2 regions of the Enterococcus sp. DIV1304_2 genome follow, and region 2 is predicted to be linked to the other one. Evidence: a T-box and tRNA genes for the amino acid it is inferred to sense, from the RefSeq annotation. Region 2 holds a T-box; the other holds one or more tRNA genes.
The links. A T-box is a leader RNA that pairs with one kind of tRNA and senses whether it is charged. The one in region 2 lies ahead of leuS (leucine--tRNA ligase), so its partner is inferred to be a tRNA-Leu.
Positions count from the first base shown of each region.

Region 1 (9,701 bases), 1.4 Mb from region 2:
CAGTGATTTCAAGATATCCAGTGTTTTTCACACCAGATGCTAAAAAGAATTTGTCAGCATAGATATAAGTTCTCATTCTATTCTCTCCTTTGATGATCTACCTTTAAATTACTCTTATTTACGAAAGAAGTCAAGAATGGTCTACACCATTTATATACTTTTAGCAATCTTTTTTACTGCTTGAGCTAATTCTTCATAAAACAATGCTTTTGATAGTTCATTTTGCTGTTTGTAGATCAAACTTTTTAGAATAAATAAATCATTTAAATAATAATAGCTATTTTTTTCTTGTGCCCAACGAATCCCTTGATTCACTTGTTCAAGGGCTGCTTGGCGTTCTCCTTGATGAAATAGAAAACTACCATAATTATAAAAAATCTGGGTCAATTCGCTTTTGTTGTGCTCGTTGATCGTATCATGCAAGAGTTGGACACTACGACTTAAATAATATCTTGCTTCTGTACTTCTCCCTGCAACCCCATAGACTTTCCCAATACAGCTGATCAATTGGATCTCGATATCACAGACATGTGTCCGATCTTTTTGGCTGGAGTAAGTCAATGCTTCTTTCAAGTAACTAAGTGCCTTTACTAGGTTTTTCCTTAATGTAAATTCACAAACACCTAAATAATAATAATACCGTTGAAAATCCTCAGCTGAATAGAGATTCTCTGTCACCTTCGCTGATTTTAGTTCTTGTTCTAATTTACGATAATCTCTTTTTAAAAAGTAAAGATCCAGAAGATCAAACTGTCTAGTTGCTGCTCGAATCTTGTCCTTGGATAAGTTCATGACATAATCGATCGTTACACCAAGCCTGTGACAGATCTGAGCCATCACTAATACATTTGGTAACTCTTCGTTATTTTCGATTCTACTCAGCACACTTTGAGAACAAATGCCTTGTGAAAGCATTTGTTGAGTCATTTTTTGTTCTTTTCGGATTTCTTTGATGATCGTACCAAAGGAATCGACTAATGCTTCCATAAGTATCCCCCTCTCAAAAAAATATGCGTATTCGCATGACTACATGTATTGTACTTGACTACTTTGTAAACTTCAAGAAAAGTCCAAAAGCAACGAATCATTTTTCAAAAATTGACATTAAAAAAACGCCTCGGTATCGGGACGGCTTTTAGGTGAAGTCGTATTTACTTTATAAAAAAAGTTACCAATCACATCGTTTTTACTACTCGTTGGCTCTTACTCGAAACTGGTTATTTACAGGTGTCAAATGAAAATAAAACTCAGACAAAAACGGTTGATTTAGTGAAGTAAGCAAACGCCCATAAGAATCGTTGATTCCAATTGTTATAGTGATTCACTTACTTCATAAAATCTTGATATGTTCCATCAGTTACTCGCTTACGCTTAATACTACCTACTTAATACACACGCACAACAGCCAAATTATGATATTTCCTATCTTTGTTGGTAGGTTGTCAGGAATTCACGCATTTTTTTCGCCGTTACTTTTAGATCGTCTAATTTTGGTAAGTAAACGATTCTGAAGTGGTCTGGATCAGGCCAGTTAAAACCGCCTCCGTGAACAAGTAAAATCTTGTGCTCGTGCAGAAAATCTAATACGAACTGCTCATCATTGGTAATATTGAAGCGTTTCGTATCGATTTTTGGAAAGATATAAAAAGCTGCTTTCGGCTTAACCGCTGATAATCCAGGGATATCATTGATTGCATTATAAATGTATTCTCTTTGTTCGTAGATCCGTCCACCAGGCAATAGCAATTCATCCACACTTTGGTAGCCCCCTAAGGCAGTTTGGATGATTTGTTGTGACAGGACATTTGAACAAAGACGCATAGAGGAAAGCATATTCAACCCTTCGATATAGCCTTTTACATTTGATTTGTCACCACTCAACACCATCCAGCCGACACGGAATCCCGCCACACGATGTGATTTAGATAGGCCATTCAATGTGACAACGAATAGATCAGGTGCTAAAGTCGCAATCGGGATATGCTCTAAGCCATCCATCACTAAACGATCATAGATTTCGTCTGAATAAATGATCAATTGATGTTCTCGTGCAATTTTCACGATTTCTTCTAATAACTCTTTCGGATATAAAGCTCCTGTTGGATTATTAGGATTGATGATCACGATTGCCTTTGTCCGGCTGGTAACTTTAGATTTGATATCCTCAATATCTGGATACCATTCGGCTTGTTCATCGCATACATAATGAACTGGTTTTCCTCCAGCCAAAGAAACAGAAGCTGTCCATAAAGGATAATCTGGCATTGGCACTAATACTTCATCGCCATTGTCCAATAGCCCTTGCATACACATCGTGATCAGCTCACTGACCCCATTACCAGTATAGATATCATTGATCGTCACATTTGGAAATTTTTTCAATTGACAATACTGTTCAATCGCTTTTCGTGCAGAAAAAATCCCTTTTGAATCCGAATAGCCTTCTGAATCTCTGGCATTCATGATCAAATCACGGATCACTTCATTTGGTGCCTCAAATCCAAATGGTGCTGGATTTCCCGTATTCAATTTTAATATACTGATGCCCTCTTCTTGCATTCGTTCTGCTTCTTCAAGAACCGGTCCGCGGACATCGTAACTTACGCCTTCTAATTTGTTGGATTTTTCAAATTCTCTCATAGTGATCCAATCCCTCGTTTCAAAAAAGTTAGAAATTTCTGATTATACCCATTTATTTCCATATCATACTCCATTCATCTGGATTTTGCCACCGTTTTAAAGAAATCCTAGATGAAAATCAACTTTTTTTACTTTTATTTCTCATGCCGATCGTTCCAAAGATTTGCTGCCCAATCCATAGCGATCCCGATAATCACACCTAAGAATATCCCCATAGTCAATTGTCCAAATGCAGATCCAATGATAATGCCTGCCACCATTCCTAAAATTGAAAATTCCCCATCATATTTATTCATGATTTTCCTCTTTCATATCTTGACATCTATTTCGTTACTCGCTATGATTAAAGTGTTGTTTCTTGCAGACGTGATGGAACGGCAGACATGCAAGATTGAGGGTCTTGTGAGCGTAAGCTCGTGTGGGTTCAAATCCCATCGTCTGCATCAATAAGTAAAACTCATGGTTTATGCCATGAGTTTTTTTGTTTGTTATTAAAAAAACAAGGCAGTTCATCGAGTCAACTTACAATTTTTCTACCTATATAAGAGTAATCCATTAGTTCTTGATATCGAACATTGACTTTGTTCTCTCATTTGATGATCTTCTGTTTAGGGAAGAGACTATTTTCAAAAGCGACAACAATGTTTGGTTTTTCTAATACCGTGTAGTCTTTGACGACAAATTGCTTACGGTTATTATAGTAGCCTTTCACAAATATCTTCATTCCTTCATCTACATCGGCAATAAAATTAAGACTATGATTAGCAATCAAGCAATTCTCTGAGCCTAAAGTAAAACGGATCAGTGGTCGTTCCCCTAGTTTGATCGTTCTGATTTTTGAGACTGTTCCATATTTTCTTTCCATTGTCATCTCTCCCCTCATCACCATTATACGAACAAACGTTCCGTTTTTCAAGTGATTTTCCTTGGAAAAACAACTCTAAAAAAGTATCTTTAACGTCTACTTATGCACTTGGCGATCAACGATTTGTTGAGATTTTTCCGCCGTTTGCTTTGCATCGTTTCTCGCTTTTTCTAATTGTGCGATGTAACTTCTCAAATTACTATTTTCTGCTGAAATAGTTTCTAATTGTTTCTTCGCGGTTGCTAAATCAGTTTGCAAATTTGTTTTTTCTCGATTTAATTGGCTGATTTGTTCGTTTAACTGATTAACCGTACTTTGCATCTCTGTATATTTGCCCTGGATTTCTTGGAGTCTAGTGTTCCATTGACTATTTAGGGTATTGATTTCGTTTATTTTTTGAGTTATTTCATTGATCTTATTGTTGATTTCGATTTGTTTGTCATTTAATTGATTTTCTTTACTGGTTAATTGGTTTTGTAAATTTGCATGTTCAGCAACCAATTGGCTTTTTTGCGTTTCCAAGTCAGTGATCTTTGTTTGGTATTCTTGCGCTTTTGTTTGTATATTTTGAAGATCTTGATTTTTTATTGCTAATTGACTATTTAAGTCAGTGATTTTTTGGTCATGGCTTGTTAACTGTTGATCAAGTTTTTCTAAATTTTCGTTGATCTTAGTGATATCAGATTCTCCACCCCAGAATAAAACTTCTCCTGCAAACCGTGTGCCCGTATAACCAATAGCCCCTAGCAACAATGCAATCAATCCAGTAATCATCCATTTTTTCTTCATGTTCTTCTCCTTAATAAATATTATTATTTTATAACCAGCTAAATCTAATCTTTTACTTGTCTATTGTCAAGACATATCTATTTTAAATTTTCAAATTCTATAAAACGTTGAAATGAAAGGACTATAAATTAAATTACAGGCAATATTTTAGTACAAATTCTTTAATTGTTTTATAATAATAGTATGTCATATAGGAAAGGGGTAATTTCAATGAAAACATTAGATATGATCGCTTTAACATTGTTGATTGTTGGAGGATTGAACTGGTTGTTAGTCGGTTTATTAGAATTTGATTTAGTTGCGACGATTGCAGGCGGCTCTACGACTATTTTAGCTAAAGCTATATATATTATTGTTGGGATTTGTGCTATTTATTGTTTGAAATTCTTTCCAATGATCTCCAATCGTGTAGAACATCAATAATTGGGATTTGATTTTTTTAGAACATGGGGCAACCATTTGCTTCATGTTTTTTTATTTACTCCTTTGTATTGTCGTCAACAGGCTTAAGAATAGCTATTATGACTGATAGATAGCCACCCATTTTATCTTCTACAATAGAAAAAAACATATTTATTATCCGCTTAATATTTTCTTAACTAATTTTTTTCATCAAAAAAAGAGAACATACATTCTTTTAATTAAAGGAAAGAAAGCGTTTTTCGATTACATATGTTTCGTTGAATATTACAAAAAAGGTAGCTTTGTCATAAACTGTTACGTTTTTATCACCTATGAAATATAATCCCATGGTAAAGTATTACTCGTTAGCGAAAACAGCTAATCAAAATAACTTTTTAAAATACGAAGGAGATCTTTCATGAAATCACTTAAAACTATTCTTTTTGGAACAACTTTGGCCGCCGGCGCTGCATTATTTATGGGTACTTCTGCACACGCAGACGAAGCCTACACTGTTCAATCAGGTGATACTTTATCAACGATTTCTCAAAAATACGTTGGTGACAACTCCTTGATCCAAACAATTGCCGAAGCTAACTCAATCTCAAACATTCACCTGATTTTTTCAGGTCAAGAATTAACTATTCCTACTGGTGAGCAAGCAGCTGCACCTGTCGCTACTCAAGCACCTGTGGAACCTGTTCAAGAAACAGCGCCAGTTGTGGAAACACCTGTAGTGGAACAAGCACCTGTAGTAGAACAAGCGCCAGTTGTAGAACAAGCACCAGCTACTGAAGTCGCTGTTTCAACTGGTACGAACGATGCCAAAGAATGGATCGCACAAAAAGAGTCTAGCGGTTCTTATACAGCAACAAACGGACGCTATATCGGCCGTTACCAATTAGACTCTTCTTACTTGAACGGTGACTACTCTGCTGCCAATCAAGAAAGAGTGGCAGAACAATATGTGGCTTCTCGTTATGGCTCTTGGGATGCAGCCAAGGCTTTCTGGTTAGCTAACGGTTGGTACTAAGAACAATTTATCATTGAGTTAAAAGTTAAATAAAAAAATGGAAGGCTCGAAAATAGATAATCTATTTTCAGAGCCTTCCATTTTTTATTTATGTTACCTTCAATCAGCGATCAACTAATGTTGATTGTACCATCGATCGTTGTTGTATTGACCAATTTTTCTTCGTTATAAATATTGTATAAAATTCTAACATCATGACTGCCAGCATCAGGTAGATTCTCAAAAGGGATAGAGTCTATTCGGTTGTTTGGAGGAATCAATCCTGATTTATACAATTGTTTATTATTTGACGCTAGATAGTATTCTACTTGGATATTGAATGCATTCTGACCATTATTACGTACATCGACACTCGCTTTTCCTTCTTTATCAACTTCTATATCATGTTTCAAAAGAATACGCATTTTGTCTTTATCTACTTGATCTTGCATTGCTTTTAAAATATCTTCATTACTCAATCTTGACAGATGATCATCTAAATCAGGCAATCCTGCCACTACTTGAGGAGGAGATTGATTAAAATAAAAGTATCCGCCGATCCCTGCTACAAGACATACGAGTAGCAAAGAAAACAAGATATAAGTTCTCTTCTTTTTACTATGATTCTTTTTTTCAATATTATTACTATGTGCCATTTTTCTCAACCTCCTTTCTCAAATTATAACTGAAAAGTCTGTTATTCAGACTCTTTCTACTAAAATAGGTAATGGAATACTTATCAACTTTGCTAAGATTAGTTAGCTAATGCAGAAAAATGGAATGACATCGTGTATGCAGGTGTCACAATAACATCTTGTTGGAAAGGACTAGTGATTGCTCCTTCAAATTTCAAGGATTTTGTTTGTCCTGTTCCGATAGTTGTCAAGTAAGTACGAGTATTCAAGAACTGTCCAGAAGCACTTTGCAAACGAACCGCTGCTTCATTTAATGGTGTAAAGAACAAATCTTGAGTGATCCCAGTTGAGCTTGTCTCCGCAAAACTATCTACTTCGATCATCACTCTATGTGAAGTTGAATTATTTGTCATTGCATATAATGGGGAAACGATCTCTGGTTGAGGCGTTCCGTCTTCTGCCATTGCATTTGCATATCTTACAGTCGTTGGGATCGTGATATCGATATAGCGTTTATCTTCTGGATCAACTGGATCCCATTCTCCGATCCATCCTGAAACTTGAACATCTGCTTTGTCATCACCTTTGATCGTTTGTCCCGGTGAATTGTCTGGTTGTCCAGGAATCCATCCCAAGTCATTGGCAGCAGCGTTCATTGAACCAAGTCCTAAACCACTTAATAAAATTGTAGATACAATTGCTAAATTACTTAGCTTCTTCATATTGAATTTCTCTCCTTGCTGAAATAATCTATATTATTTCACTAAATTTTTTTGTAGTCGTTCTTCTTTTTGATTGAATGTATAAAACAATCCTATCGAAAAAAGAGTAAGCAATAAACCGATCAAAGCAATTCCATTGGTCAAACGTTCCCCAGTTTGTGGAAAATTAGAGGAAGAACCTTTACTTTTGTTTGATGTTGGACCTGTAGCTTGCTGTTCTTCATTTTGGGTACTCTGCCCTGTGTCGTCTTGATTTTCGGAACTATTACCTAAATCACCGATCGTTGCTTCGACATGAACTGTTTGTATTTCTGATTGTTGAGCATGATAGACAGTTGGACTCATAACGCATAACAACAACACACCTATCATGTAATACATCGTCTTTTTTATCTTACCCTTCACCTCCTAATATAAACGACACGATTCCCACAAAACAATTATCCTTAAAAAACCAGCACTTTTAAAACTAAGTTTTACCGCCAGTTTGGTAAATAAAATAAGAATATATAGTTATTTATTTTAGTAACAAATACAAACCAGACTTACAATAATTGACCAATACCCCATATATAACAGTGATAAAATAGCATTATAGAGTCCATATGAAACCAAGAAAAAATAAATAACATATTATTTTAACCAATCAGTTTGAACTTTTCTTAATAATTCCCACCAAAAGAAATAATTGAGCGATATATCGCGGAATCGAATAAACTATCCTGAAACAATTGCCAACTGATTTTTGTATAGTCGATCAAATCTCAGCAAGTTCATCCACTTTGATGTGATAGTACTCGACCAATTTATCAATGATCGCTTCATCTAAATAGTTAGAAATACCAAGAGTAGGCACTTCAAAATAGTCATTGGAATAGATATCTGTCAGAAGACAATCAAACTTTTTTAAATAATCATTTTGTATTTTTGTCGCAGGGTTGAGAATCTCTATATTGATATTGTGTCGAAAATAAAATTTGATTTCCTCTTTGAGCATACGCATATGATCATAAGAACTATCTAATAATAGTGCGACATGGAGTTTTATCTTTTGCTTCCGTACTTGTACCCATAGATCTGACCAGGAAGTCAACAACTTGAAGACGGATTGATGGATCATTTCATCTAGATAGCTATGAAATGCAGATCCTAATGTCTGATAAATCTCAAAAAATCGGTCTTCAAGATCTTTCACTAGTGTGGGACTATCTCTTTTTACGTTTTGAAAAAATTCTTGTTTCTTATTATGTAAAATATAGGTGGGTCTTACCATATTCATAGTTGTCCAATAAATATCATGAATCAATTGATCACGATTCTCACAAACTATACCGAACTTATTCTCTAAATATTCAATTACTTGATTTAGTTTATTTTTTTGATTTACTGCATCAACTTGGACATTTAAATATTGTAATCGTAAAGTCGGATGAATCGGTTGATAAAACTCATAGAAAAGTTGTTGGAGGTTTTCTTCTCTTAAACTGACGGCAAAATTTTCATTGATACGTCCTAAAAGTTCTGTTTCATTTGCGAAATGTTGGAAAATGAACGGTACATTCCTTGAGATCAACTGATAATCTTGCTTCAAACGAACAAAACAAATAAATAAATGAAATTTCATATTTCCTAAAAATAAATGATTGTCATTATTGACTAATGCCCAGATCGTATTCTCTTTTACAAATACTTCGATGATATCCGTGATCAGAGAGATATCATCGCCTTTCATTAAATTCTCAGGTAAATTATATTTTTCTGCAAAAAAAGCAGAAAAAAAATCTCTAATATTCCCTTCATTACCTACAATATCGAGATGATTATTGATTTTAAATTCATATTTACTGATGACTTGATTGATTCGATTAATAATACGTGATACTTGTGTTTCAGATATGTATAAACTATCACTTAGATCGTCTTTTGAACTTACTCTTCTAAAAAATAGTGTCTCAAGTAAGGTATATTCCAAACTTTTACTCAAAATTTTTGAATAGATGAATGCTTTGGGTGTTTTCAGATTTTTCTTTAGCAATACTCCTGATCTAAAGGAGGTTTCAATTGTCAGCGGTGCAATCATCTCATTGATTTGTGAAAGATCATTTCGAGTTGTTTTTTCTGAGCTTTCGATCATTTCGGCTAATTCAGCTGTCGTCATCCACTGAGTATCCCATAATATTTCCAAAATCTTCAACTGACGTTTCAAACGTCCATCTAAGATTTCTCTCATTTCGTTTCCACCTCTCCAAACAAAAAATATTGAACGTCTACATTATTTTTAACATAGTGATTTATCTAAAAATAATCTCAATCTACCGACTGCTTGGTAAAATAACGTTAGAACTTATAGGTAAATGTATTGAAAATGTCAATAATTCTATCATTCAAAAAATTGGTATAGTTTAAAAAAATTAAGGTGCTCTCATTTTTTCAGTGATCATTCGATTGATAACCATTTCCAAAACAGATATTTATCAATGATTTTTTGCATTTTTATTAATTAAGAACAAGAAAAGATATGCCAGTATAGGCATATCTAATAAATTGGATTATTAAACAGATTACATCACAAGTTCTTTTCTAAATAACTTGATACTTTCTTTTCTATTTATAATAAAAGTATGTAATTTGTGAAT
Region 1 is NZ_CP187851.1:1,151,448-1,161,148, reverse strand. Features, by position in the region: gene nagA (N-acetylglucosamine-6-phosphate deacetylase) at 1-76, opposite strand, end outside; gene IGJ14_RS05515 (helix-turn-helix domain-containing protein) at 151-987, opposite strand; gene IGJ14_RS05510 (pyridoxal phosphate-dependent aminotransferase) at 1,423-2,640, opposite strand; gene IGJ14_RS05505 (hypothetical protein) at 2,775-2,936, opposite strand; tRNA gene IGJ14_RS05500 (tRNA-Leu) at 3,001-3,083, shown strand; gene IGJ14_RS05495 (hypothetical protein) at 3,230-3,505, opposite strand; gene IGJ14_RS05490 (hypothetical protein) at 3,602-4,294, opposite strand; gene IGJ14_RS05485 (DUF378 domain-containing protein) at 4,505-4,717, shown strand; gene IGJ14_RS05480 (LysM peptidoglycan-binding domain-containing protein) at 5,115-5,729, shown strand; gene IGJ14_RS05475 (hypothetical protein) at 5,840-6,364, opposite strand; gene IGJ14_RS05470 (hypothetical protein) at 6,463-7,065, opposite strand; gene IGJ14_RS05465 (LPXTG cell wall anchor domain-containing protein) at 7,099-7,446, opposite strand; gene IGJ14_RS05460 (helix-turn-helix domain-containing protein) at 7,823-9,295, opposite strand; gene IGJ14_RS05455 (helix-turn-helix domain-containing protein) at 9,627-9,701, opposite strand, start outside.
Region 1: it encodes a tRNA-Leu, which carries the amino acid that the T-box ahead of leuS (leucine--tRNA ligase) is inferred to sense. The anticodon was not compared.

Region 2 (9,701 bases):
CAATAGCGTATGACTATAATGAAGTGCCGTTTTCAACATCCGCTTTTGACTCCTTCTCGAATATTGTACTTTCCTTGATAACTATTGCGATGAATCATTTCTTCATCAATCGCATTTAAGACTTCCCATTTTTTCAAACTCCACATTGGCCCGACCAACGAGTCCCAAGGCGCATCACCAGTTAAACGATGAATGATGATCTCTTGAGGAATCATTTCCAATTGGTCACAAATGACAGATACATAATCGGCTCGACTCATCAATTGCAGTCTGCCCTCATGATAGTCACGTAACATCTTTGTTTTACGCATCAAGTGCATCAAATGTAGTTTGATTCCTTGGATATCAGAATCTAAGATCGTGCGACGAACATTTTCCCGCATCATTTCCAATGATTCTCCTGGTAATCCGTTGATCAGATGCGTACATACACGTATGTTGTGCTTCCGTAATTTCGTAACACCGTCTAGGTATGTTTGATAATCATGTGCTCGATTGATCAAGACGGAGGTTTCTTCATAAGTCGTTTGTAAGCCCAATTCTACCCATAAGTATAAACGTTGATTCAATTCAGCTAAGTAATCCACGACTTCATCGGGTAAGCAATCTGGTCTGGTACCAATTGATAAACCAACGACACCTGGTAGGTTGATGACCTGTTCAAATCGTTCACGAATAACTTCGACTGGCGCATGGGTATTCGTGAAATTTTGAAAGTAAACGATGTATTGATTCACTTGTGGCCATTTTTTGTGCATCATATCGATTTCTTTTTGAAACTGGATCGGTAGTGGCTCTTCTGGAGCAACGATCATATCACCAGAGCCAGAAACACTACAAAAGGTACAACCACCGTGGGCAACTGTTCCGTCACGATTGGGACAATCAAAGCCACCATCGATCGGTACTTTAAAAATTTTTCCACCAAATTCATGGCGTAACGCATAATTCCAAGAATGGTAACGTTTATTTCCTTCAGCATAAGGAAATTCCATTAAAATCCCTTCTTCCTATTTGATTGTGTAAATGGCAAGCGTTGTTGGACATACCAAGGATAAGTCAAGCATAACCAAAATAGGCTCAAGCTATAACCACCGAGGATATCACTAGGATAATGGACACCCAGATAGACACGACTAGCGCCAATACTCAGAATCAGTAAACCTAACAATACTTGGATCATCCATGCCCATTCTCTCGTCTTGATCAAAGATGGCATCAAAAAAATCAGTGTGCCATACAAGATCATACTCGTTGCGGCATGTCCGCTGGGAAAACTATACGTCGTTTCGACAACTAAATGTTGAAGACTTGGACGGTCACGCATCACTAAAAGCTTGATTAGTGGATTTAATATCCCAGCAACTAGCACAAAGTTGAAGATGAACCAATACAGTTCTTTTCTTTTTTTCTTGTGCCATAACCAAAGAGCAACTAATCCAAATACTAAAATGACAGTTATTGCATTTCCAAATGTCGTGATCAACCGCTGAAATGGATTCCAATCAGGATAAGGAATACGAATCCAATGGGTCAGCGTTTGGTCAAAACTAGACAATAGATCCACGCGAAATAAGACAAGTAGACTCAACGCTAGAAAAAGCAAGAAGCAACTTGCGGCTGAGATTTGGAAGATTCTTTTATTTTTCATTTAACTCCTCCTTCATGCCCAATCATTATAGCATTTATTATAAGAACGAAAAACAAGAGTTTTCTATTCCTGTTCACTTGGATCAATGAATAAAAATATATTGTTATGCAAGTTGTAATGTAATAGCAACCCTCAAGTAATATAACCGACATATTTAATTGAAAAAATAGGTGGTCATATATAATTTAATAACTCGGAATCGTTTGATTAAAGGGTTAACAAAAGCGTCAAATCAAAAAATTACGAAAGATTACATAAAGATTACAAAACAACGTAATAGTCTTAAATAACTTTTAATAAATATTAAGAGAAGTTATAATTATTGATAAGGCTAGATAAAAGTAATTAAATATGGGGGATAGTATATGCAAAAGGAATTAGTAGGACGAAAAGAACGCAGACGTCTGGAACAAGCAAAGCGTTACCGTAAAGTAAAGCGAAGTGCGGCAATCGTCGGAACCGCAATGGTGGGCTGTTCAGCTGTAGCACCAGTATTACAATCAGTCGCTGTCAATGCGGATGAAACACCGATCCAAATGAACTCTCGGATCAATACCGCTGCATTTATCACAGAAATTGCAACATTTGCACAACCGATCGCAAACGCGAATGATTTGTATGCTTCAGTAATGATCGCTCAAGCAGTCGTCGAAAGTGGTTGGGGTGGCAGTACATTATCACGTGCACCGTATCATAACTTATTTGGAATCAAAGGAAGCTACCAAGGACAAACTGTTTATATGGACACGCTTGAATTCTTGAACAACCAATGGGTGACGAAAAAAGAACCTTTCCGTCAATATCCTTCTTTCGCAGAGTCTTTTAGTGACAATGCCTATGTACTTAGAAATACTTCATTTGGTAATGGCTACTACTATGCAGGTGCTTGGAAGAGTAATACTCGTTCTTATACGGATGCTACTGCCCATTTGACAGGACGCTATGCGACAGACCCAAGTTATGCGACAAAATTAAACAATCTTATCATGACGTATGGCTTGACCAAATATGACACACCAGCAACTGGAAATGCAGGCGGTGGTGCGACTACTGGCGGCGGCAATACGATCAATACAGGTAACACAGGAAGTACAAATACAGGAAGCACGAATACAGGAAATACTGGTGGAAGTACGACTACGGGTTCAACGACGTACACAGTAAAATCTGGTGATTCTGTTTGGGGTATTTCAAATGCTCATGGCATCTCAATGGCACAATTGATTGAATGGAATAATATTAAAAATAATTTTGTTTATCCAGGACAAAAATTGACGATCAAAGGTGGTACAGCTGGCGGATCTTCAACAACAAATTCAGGAAACAATACAGCTTCTGCAGGCAGCAGTTCTGCTGGAACAACAACAAACAATTCGTCCGGTACGCGTTATACAGTCAAAGCAGGTGACTCTGTTTGGGGTATCTCGAATGCCCACGGCATCTCAATGGCACAATTGATCCAATGGAATAATATCAAGAATAATTTTGTTTATCCAGGACAAAGCTTGATCGTTTCTAATGGTGGGTCTGCTTCTGTAAATACACCATCGACACCAAGCACAACACCATCAACACCAAGTACAGGTGCTTCAGTTTCTGGTGCAAAATATACGGTCAAAGCAGGCGATTCTGTCTGGGGTGTGTCTCATGCCCATGGCATCTCAATGGCACAGTTGATCCAATGGAACAACATCAAGAACAACTTTATTTACCCAGGACAACAGTTGGTTGTTTCAAATGGTGGCGCAACAAGCACTGCATCAACGAATCCAGCACCTTCAACACCGACGAATAATCCAACGACTTCAAACACAGCAAGCCAAGGCTCAGGCACCTACACGGTCAAAGCAGGGGAATCGGTGTGGAGCGTCGCAAATAAAAATGGGATCTCGATGAACCAATTGATTGAATGGAACAATATCAAAAATAACTTCATCTATCCAGGTCAAAAACTGATCGTAAAAGGTGGTAGTACAGCAGCACCAACATCTACACCGACAACAACGCCGGCAGCTGCGCCAAGCACACCGAATACGTCAGCAGCAACGAACACATCAACATCTGGTGATACGATCTATACGGTCAAAGCAGGTGAATCCGTTTGGGGGGTAGCTGATAAACACGGCATCACGATGGATCAACTGATCGAATGGAACAATATCAAAAATAATTTCATTTATCCAGGCCAAAAAGTGGTCGTGAAAAAAGGAAATACAACAGCAGCACCTACGTCTAATGATGGCAAACGTTACACAGTCAAAGCAGGTGAATCCGTTTGGGGTGTAGCTGATAGCCATGGCATCTCAATGGCGCAATTGATCGAGTGGAACAACATCAAAAATAACTTTATCTACCCAGGACAAAGTTTGATCGTTGCAAAATAATCGATCTGACTGAAATAATAGTTGATTGATTCAATAATATTTGTTACTATGAAGCTACTAAAAATTTAGTTGATCAACGTTTGAAAAGGAAGTAGTAAAAAGTCGAAAGTTTTAGAGAGCACATGGTTGGTGAAAATGTGTACGGACGCTTTTGAACTCGCCTTTGAGTTGCACCTGCTGAACAGTTCTCCCAGTAAGCAGAGGCGGTGACGACCGTTACAACGTTCAAGGCCTTGTTTAGTAAGGCAAAATTAGGTGGTACCACGTAGATTACGTCCTATAAAAAGAGCAATCTTTTTATAGGATTTTTTTGTTTTTCAAGGCCAGATGCTAAAAGAAAAACAGATCATTACATCAAAATAGGGGGTTCAAGATGAGCTATAATCACAAAGAAATTGAAAAAAAATGGCAAAAATATTGGGCAAAAAATAACATCTTCAATACGCATGATGAACCAGGTAAACCAAAATTCTATGCGTTGGATATGTTTCCATATCCATCAGGACAAGGTCTACATGTTGGGCATCCAGAAGGCTATACTGCAACAGATATCCTAGCTCGTTTCAAACGTAGTCAAGGTTTCAACGTGTTACATCCAATGGGGTGGGATGCATTTGGACTACCAGCAGAACAATACGCATTGGATACAGGGAATGACCCTGCAGAATTTACGCAAAAAAATATTGAAACCTTCCGTCGCCAAATCAATTCACTTGGTTTTAGTTACGATTGGAATCGTGAAGTCAACACAACAGACCCTGAGTACTACAAATGGACACAATGGATCTTTACTAAATTATACGAAAAAGGTTTAGCCTATGAAGCAGAAGTAGCTGTGAACTGGGTACCTGAACTAGGTACAGTGATCTCAAACGAAGAAGTGATCGACGGCAAAAGTGAACGTGGTGGCTATGATGTTATCCGCAAACCAATGCGTCAATGGATGCTGAAAATCACCGCTTATGCAGATCGTTTGATTGATGACCTAGAGCTTGTGGATTGGCCCGAAAGCATCAAAGAAATGCAACGCAACTGGATCGGTCGTTCAGTCGGAGCAAATGTCACGTTTAAAGTGGCTGGCACAGACAAAGAATATACGGTCTTTACCACACGTCCAGATACGTTATTTGGGGCAACCTACTCCGTGCTAGCACCAGAGCTAGACTTAGTTCGTGAGATCACAACTCCAGAACAAAAAGAAGCAGTCGAAGCGTATATCGCAGAAACAGCGAAAAAATCAGATCTTAAACGAACAGATCTTGCTAAAGAAAAAACCGGCGTATTTACAGGGGCGTATGCGATCAACCCAGTAAATGGCAAGGAAATCCCTATCTGGATCGCTGATTATGTGTTAGCTTCTTATGGAACAGGTGCGATCATGGCAGTACCGGCACATGATGAACGTGATTACGAGTTTGCACAAACGTTTGATCTAGAAATCTTACCAGTCATCGAAGGTGGCGATACTTCAACAGCTGCCTACACAGAAGATGGTGCGCATATCAATTCTGATTTCTTGAACGGATTGAATAAAGAAGAAGCCATCGATGCGATGAATCAATGGTTGGAAGAACATGGCGTTGGGAAAAAAGAAGTCAGCTATCGCTTGCGTGATTGGTTATTTTCTCGTCAACGTTATTGGGGAGAACCAATCCCGATCATCCATTGGGAAGACGGCACAGTGACAACAGTAGCAGAAGAAGAATTACCACTACGTTTACCAAAAACAAGCAATATCCAACCAAGTGGAACAGGGGAGTCACCATTAGCAAACATTGACGAGTGGGTCAATGTCGTTGATCCTGAAACAGGTAAAAAAGGTCGTCGTGAGACGAATACGATGCCACAATGGGCAGGAAGCTCATGGTATTACCTACGCTATATCGATCCACATAATAAAAAAGAATTAGCTAACTATGAAAAACTAGAACGATGGTTACCAGTAGATATTTATATTGGTGGGGCAGAACATGCGGTACTTCACCTATTGTATGCTCGCTTCTGGCATAAATTCCTTTACGATATTGGCGTGGTACCAACAAAAGAGCCTTTTGAAAAATTGTTCAATCAAGGAATGATCCTTGGAGAAAACAACGAAAAAATGTCTAAATCTCGTGGCAATGTCGTCAATCCTGACGATGTCGTAGAAGCATATGGTGCGGATACGTTACGTCTCTACGAAATGTTCATGGGCCCATTAGACGCATCGATTGCTTGGAGTGAAAATGGCTTAGAAGGTAGCCGTAAATTCTTAGATCGCGTTTGGCGCTTGATCGTGGACGAAAACAATAAAATGCGTGATCGTATCACGACACTGAATGACGGTAAACTTGACAAAGTATATCACCAAACAGTTAAAAAAGTCACAGAAGATTACGAAAATCTACATTTCAATACAGCGATTTCTCAATTGATGGTCTTTGTCAATGAAGCATATAAAGTCGATGCCTTACCTTATGAATATATCGAAGGATTCGTACAATTACTTGCACCGATCGCGCCACATATCGGTGAAGAGCTATGGGCGATCCTAGGCAATGAACAAGATCTTTCTTATGCACCATGGCCAACTTATGATGAAGCTGCTTTGATTGAAGATGAAGTAGAAGTCGTCTTCCAAATCAATGGAAAAGTTCGTGCCAAAGCCAGTGTTGCACGTGACTTATCAAAAGAAGAACTAGAAAAAACAGCGATGGACGATGACAGTATCAAAGAACAATTAGAAGGAAAAACAATCAGAAAAGTGATCGTGGTTCCAAATAAATTAGTCAACATCGTCGCAAATTAATAAGTAAGCACCAATAGAAAAAAAGTAAAAACGAGATGCCACATTCTCATGAAAATCATTTGGATTTCATGAGAATGTGGTTTTTTTTATAAATTTCCATCTGAGGGAAATTTTATTATCAGTGATGATTTCATATTTTTACTCTATATAATAGTTATCCCTTTTTGTTCAAGGAATAGTAACTAATCTAGTGTAGACAAGTAAAAGGTAAAGTCGAAAAAAATAGTGAGCAACTGGCGTTCACGTCTTGGATGTTTTTTTACCTTGCTAACGGTAAAAAAAGATTTTATTAGTATTTTGAAATTATGGATAATATTTGTATGGCATTTGCATTATTGTTTTTTGAGTTTTTTTTCATTTTTTAGCAGGTTTACACCATTGATTCCACATAAAAATCCTGCATAAACTCGCAATGATTTTTGCGAAGGTGCCTGAACTAATTACATACCTTTTATTTATAGCTGAACTTTGCAGAAAACTTACGATCGAGTAGCTCGTTTTAACGATTACTTATCTCAATCAGCTTATCCAAAAAGATAGATGATTACATGCATTGTCAAAAAATAAGAGAGGGGAGAGAATTTTTGAAAGCAAAAAAAATACGGATTATCGCTACCTCATTCCTATTGTTTCAACAGGCATTGCTACCTTCTGTGGTAATGGCAATAGAAAACGAGTCGATAGCTAATACAGAGATCATGGAAGAACAGCCAGAAAGTCACTTATCTGAAGAAGCAACAGACGTGGTCGAAGAACAAGCACCAATTACTCACGAAGAGCCTGAAGTAGTAGTGGAAACTCCTGAAGCTCCACCAGAAGTGGCAGAAGAAGTGCCGACGATGGAAGCACCTCCAGAAGCACCAGCGACGGAGGAGACTATAGAGACGGTGGAAACGCAAGAAGAAGTGCCACCACTTGATGAAAGTCCGCTATCTATCCATTTGGGACGGCTGAATTTAACTGCACAGAACGTAGCAGAACTAACCAATCATGGGAGAAGCTCCTATATTCAAGCTGTCTTGCAAAATGCCATCAATCGAACTATCACTTTAGGCAATGCGGCAAATTCGACAGCCACTTTCTCCGTGACTGTACCGACACATTCCATGGTACAGCGGCAAGGTACTAGTAATGGCTGGATTTCTTCAATTGTTACGGACAGTTCTGTCGGAATGCCCGATGAATTATACACACAGATGTATTATGGGAATCATTCGACTCACCGAAATACATACACACTAACGAATATTTCGTCAAGTAATGCAGCGGTGAGTGTCTCTGCTACTGTAACAATCAATTCCAATTTTACATCAACGATCAATTTTACAGTCACAAGAGTACAGGCGGCAAGCACGACCGTAGCGTTAGATATCCGTGGAAATGTCGGTTTAGGTACGACTGGTGTTGCGACACAGTTCACACACATTGCCACCCCAAGACATGTGATGAATCTTAGTTATACGGGGGAAACAATTGGACAATTGACAGTGAATGCGGAAGATGAGGAAGAAGTCCCAACAGTCGGTGTGCATGCGAATGTGACGGTTCAGGCCACGAGAAGCCAATCGTTGTCTCAAGAAGTGATTCAAAGTTGGTTCCATACATTACCAGGTCCAGGAAATTGGAGTTTCTCCACCTCAAATCTTGGAACTGGTTGGTTCCCTGGTTATACTAATCAGTTGCCAGTTTATCTTATCAATAATTCCACTGGTGGAATCACACAATTTTGGACAACTGTGACGGTCGTAGACACTGAAGCGCCTACAGGTATGGAAAAAACAGAATGGACAGATATTCAAGCAAATCGTCACCGAGATTTTAACCAGGAAGAATTACGTTCGGTTATAAATAATCTTCAAGATAATTGGTCTACGTTGAGTAATATTAGAATGGCAGCTACAAGAAGCTTGACGGAATTAGTACCTAACTCCACTAATTTAATTAATCTAAATGCAACAGATGAAAGTGGAAATACACAAAATTTTTACGAAACAAGAATGCGTATTATAGACACATTAGCCCCTACAGGAACAGTGAAATCAGAAATAATCGATCTTTCTAATGTTGAAACAAGCATTCCCTCTCGTTCAGAAATCATGCAATTTTTGAATAATGATTTGGAGGACAATTGGACATTAAGAGATGAAATTATCGTTCAACTGTTAGACAGTAATGGGGAAGTTATCAATTTGCAAAATCTAGAACCATCAAATAGCGTTCATACAGGTTATATTCGTCTAGAAGATGAATTTGGGAATCAATCGGCGCTACAGGAAGTGAAATTTAATCTGAGAGATATCGAAGGACCAACAGCAAATGTCACGACTACGCCAGTAGATTTTGAAGCCACAAGAGTGAATGATTTGACGAAAGAAGATATTATGAAATTCTTTATCGATGATCCAGTGGATAATAGTACACCGACGGATCAAATCGATATTTCATTAATCGATAGTTCTGAGAATACAGTAAGTATCAGAAATGTTGCTCCGTCAATCACAAATGTCTATGATGCAGCAATCCGTTTAACTGATGAATTTGGTAATTTTCGTGATTTACCAGTTACTTATCGTGTAATAGATACAAAATCTCCAGATGTTATGACAAATACAACTACTAGAGATTTACAAGCACGACGAATTGGAGGACTTGAGCGCTCAGAGTTATTACCGTTTGTTGATTCGATGTCGGATAACTGGACCTTGAATGATGATATTAAGTTATCATTGCTTGACTCGCTGGGTACGTCTACTTCGATTGCTGGAGTAGCACCTAACTTACTCCAAACGTATACGGGATTTTTAAATGTAGAAGATGAAGCAGGTAATGCGAATAGAAATCAAATGATCAATTATCGCGTGATCGATACACAAGCACC
Region 2 is NZ_CP187851.1:2,791,731-2,801,431, reverse strand. Features, by position in the region: gene IGJ14_RS12915 (class I SAM-dependent methyltransferase) at 1-39, opposite strand, end outside; gene IGJ14_RS12910 (TIGR01212 family radical SAM protein) at 33-995, opposite strand; gene IGJ14_RS12905 (phosphatase PAP2 family protein) at 995-1,651, opposite strand; gene IGJ14_RS12900 (LysM peptidoglycan-binding domain-containing protein) at 2,017-4,035, shown strand; T-box leader at 4,106-4,318, shown strand; gene leuS (leucine--tRNA ligase) at 4,409-6,823, shown strand; gene IGJ14_RS12890 (hypothetical protein) at 7,408-9,701, shown strand, end outside.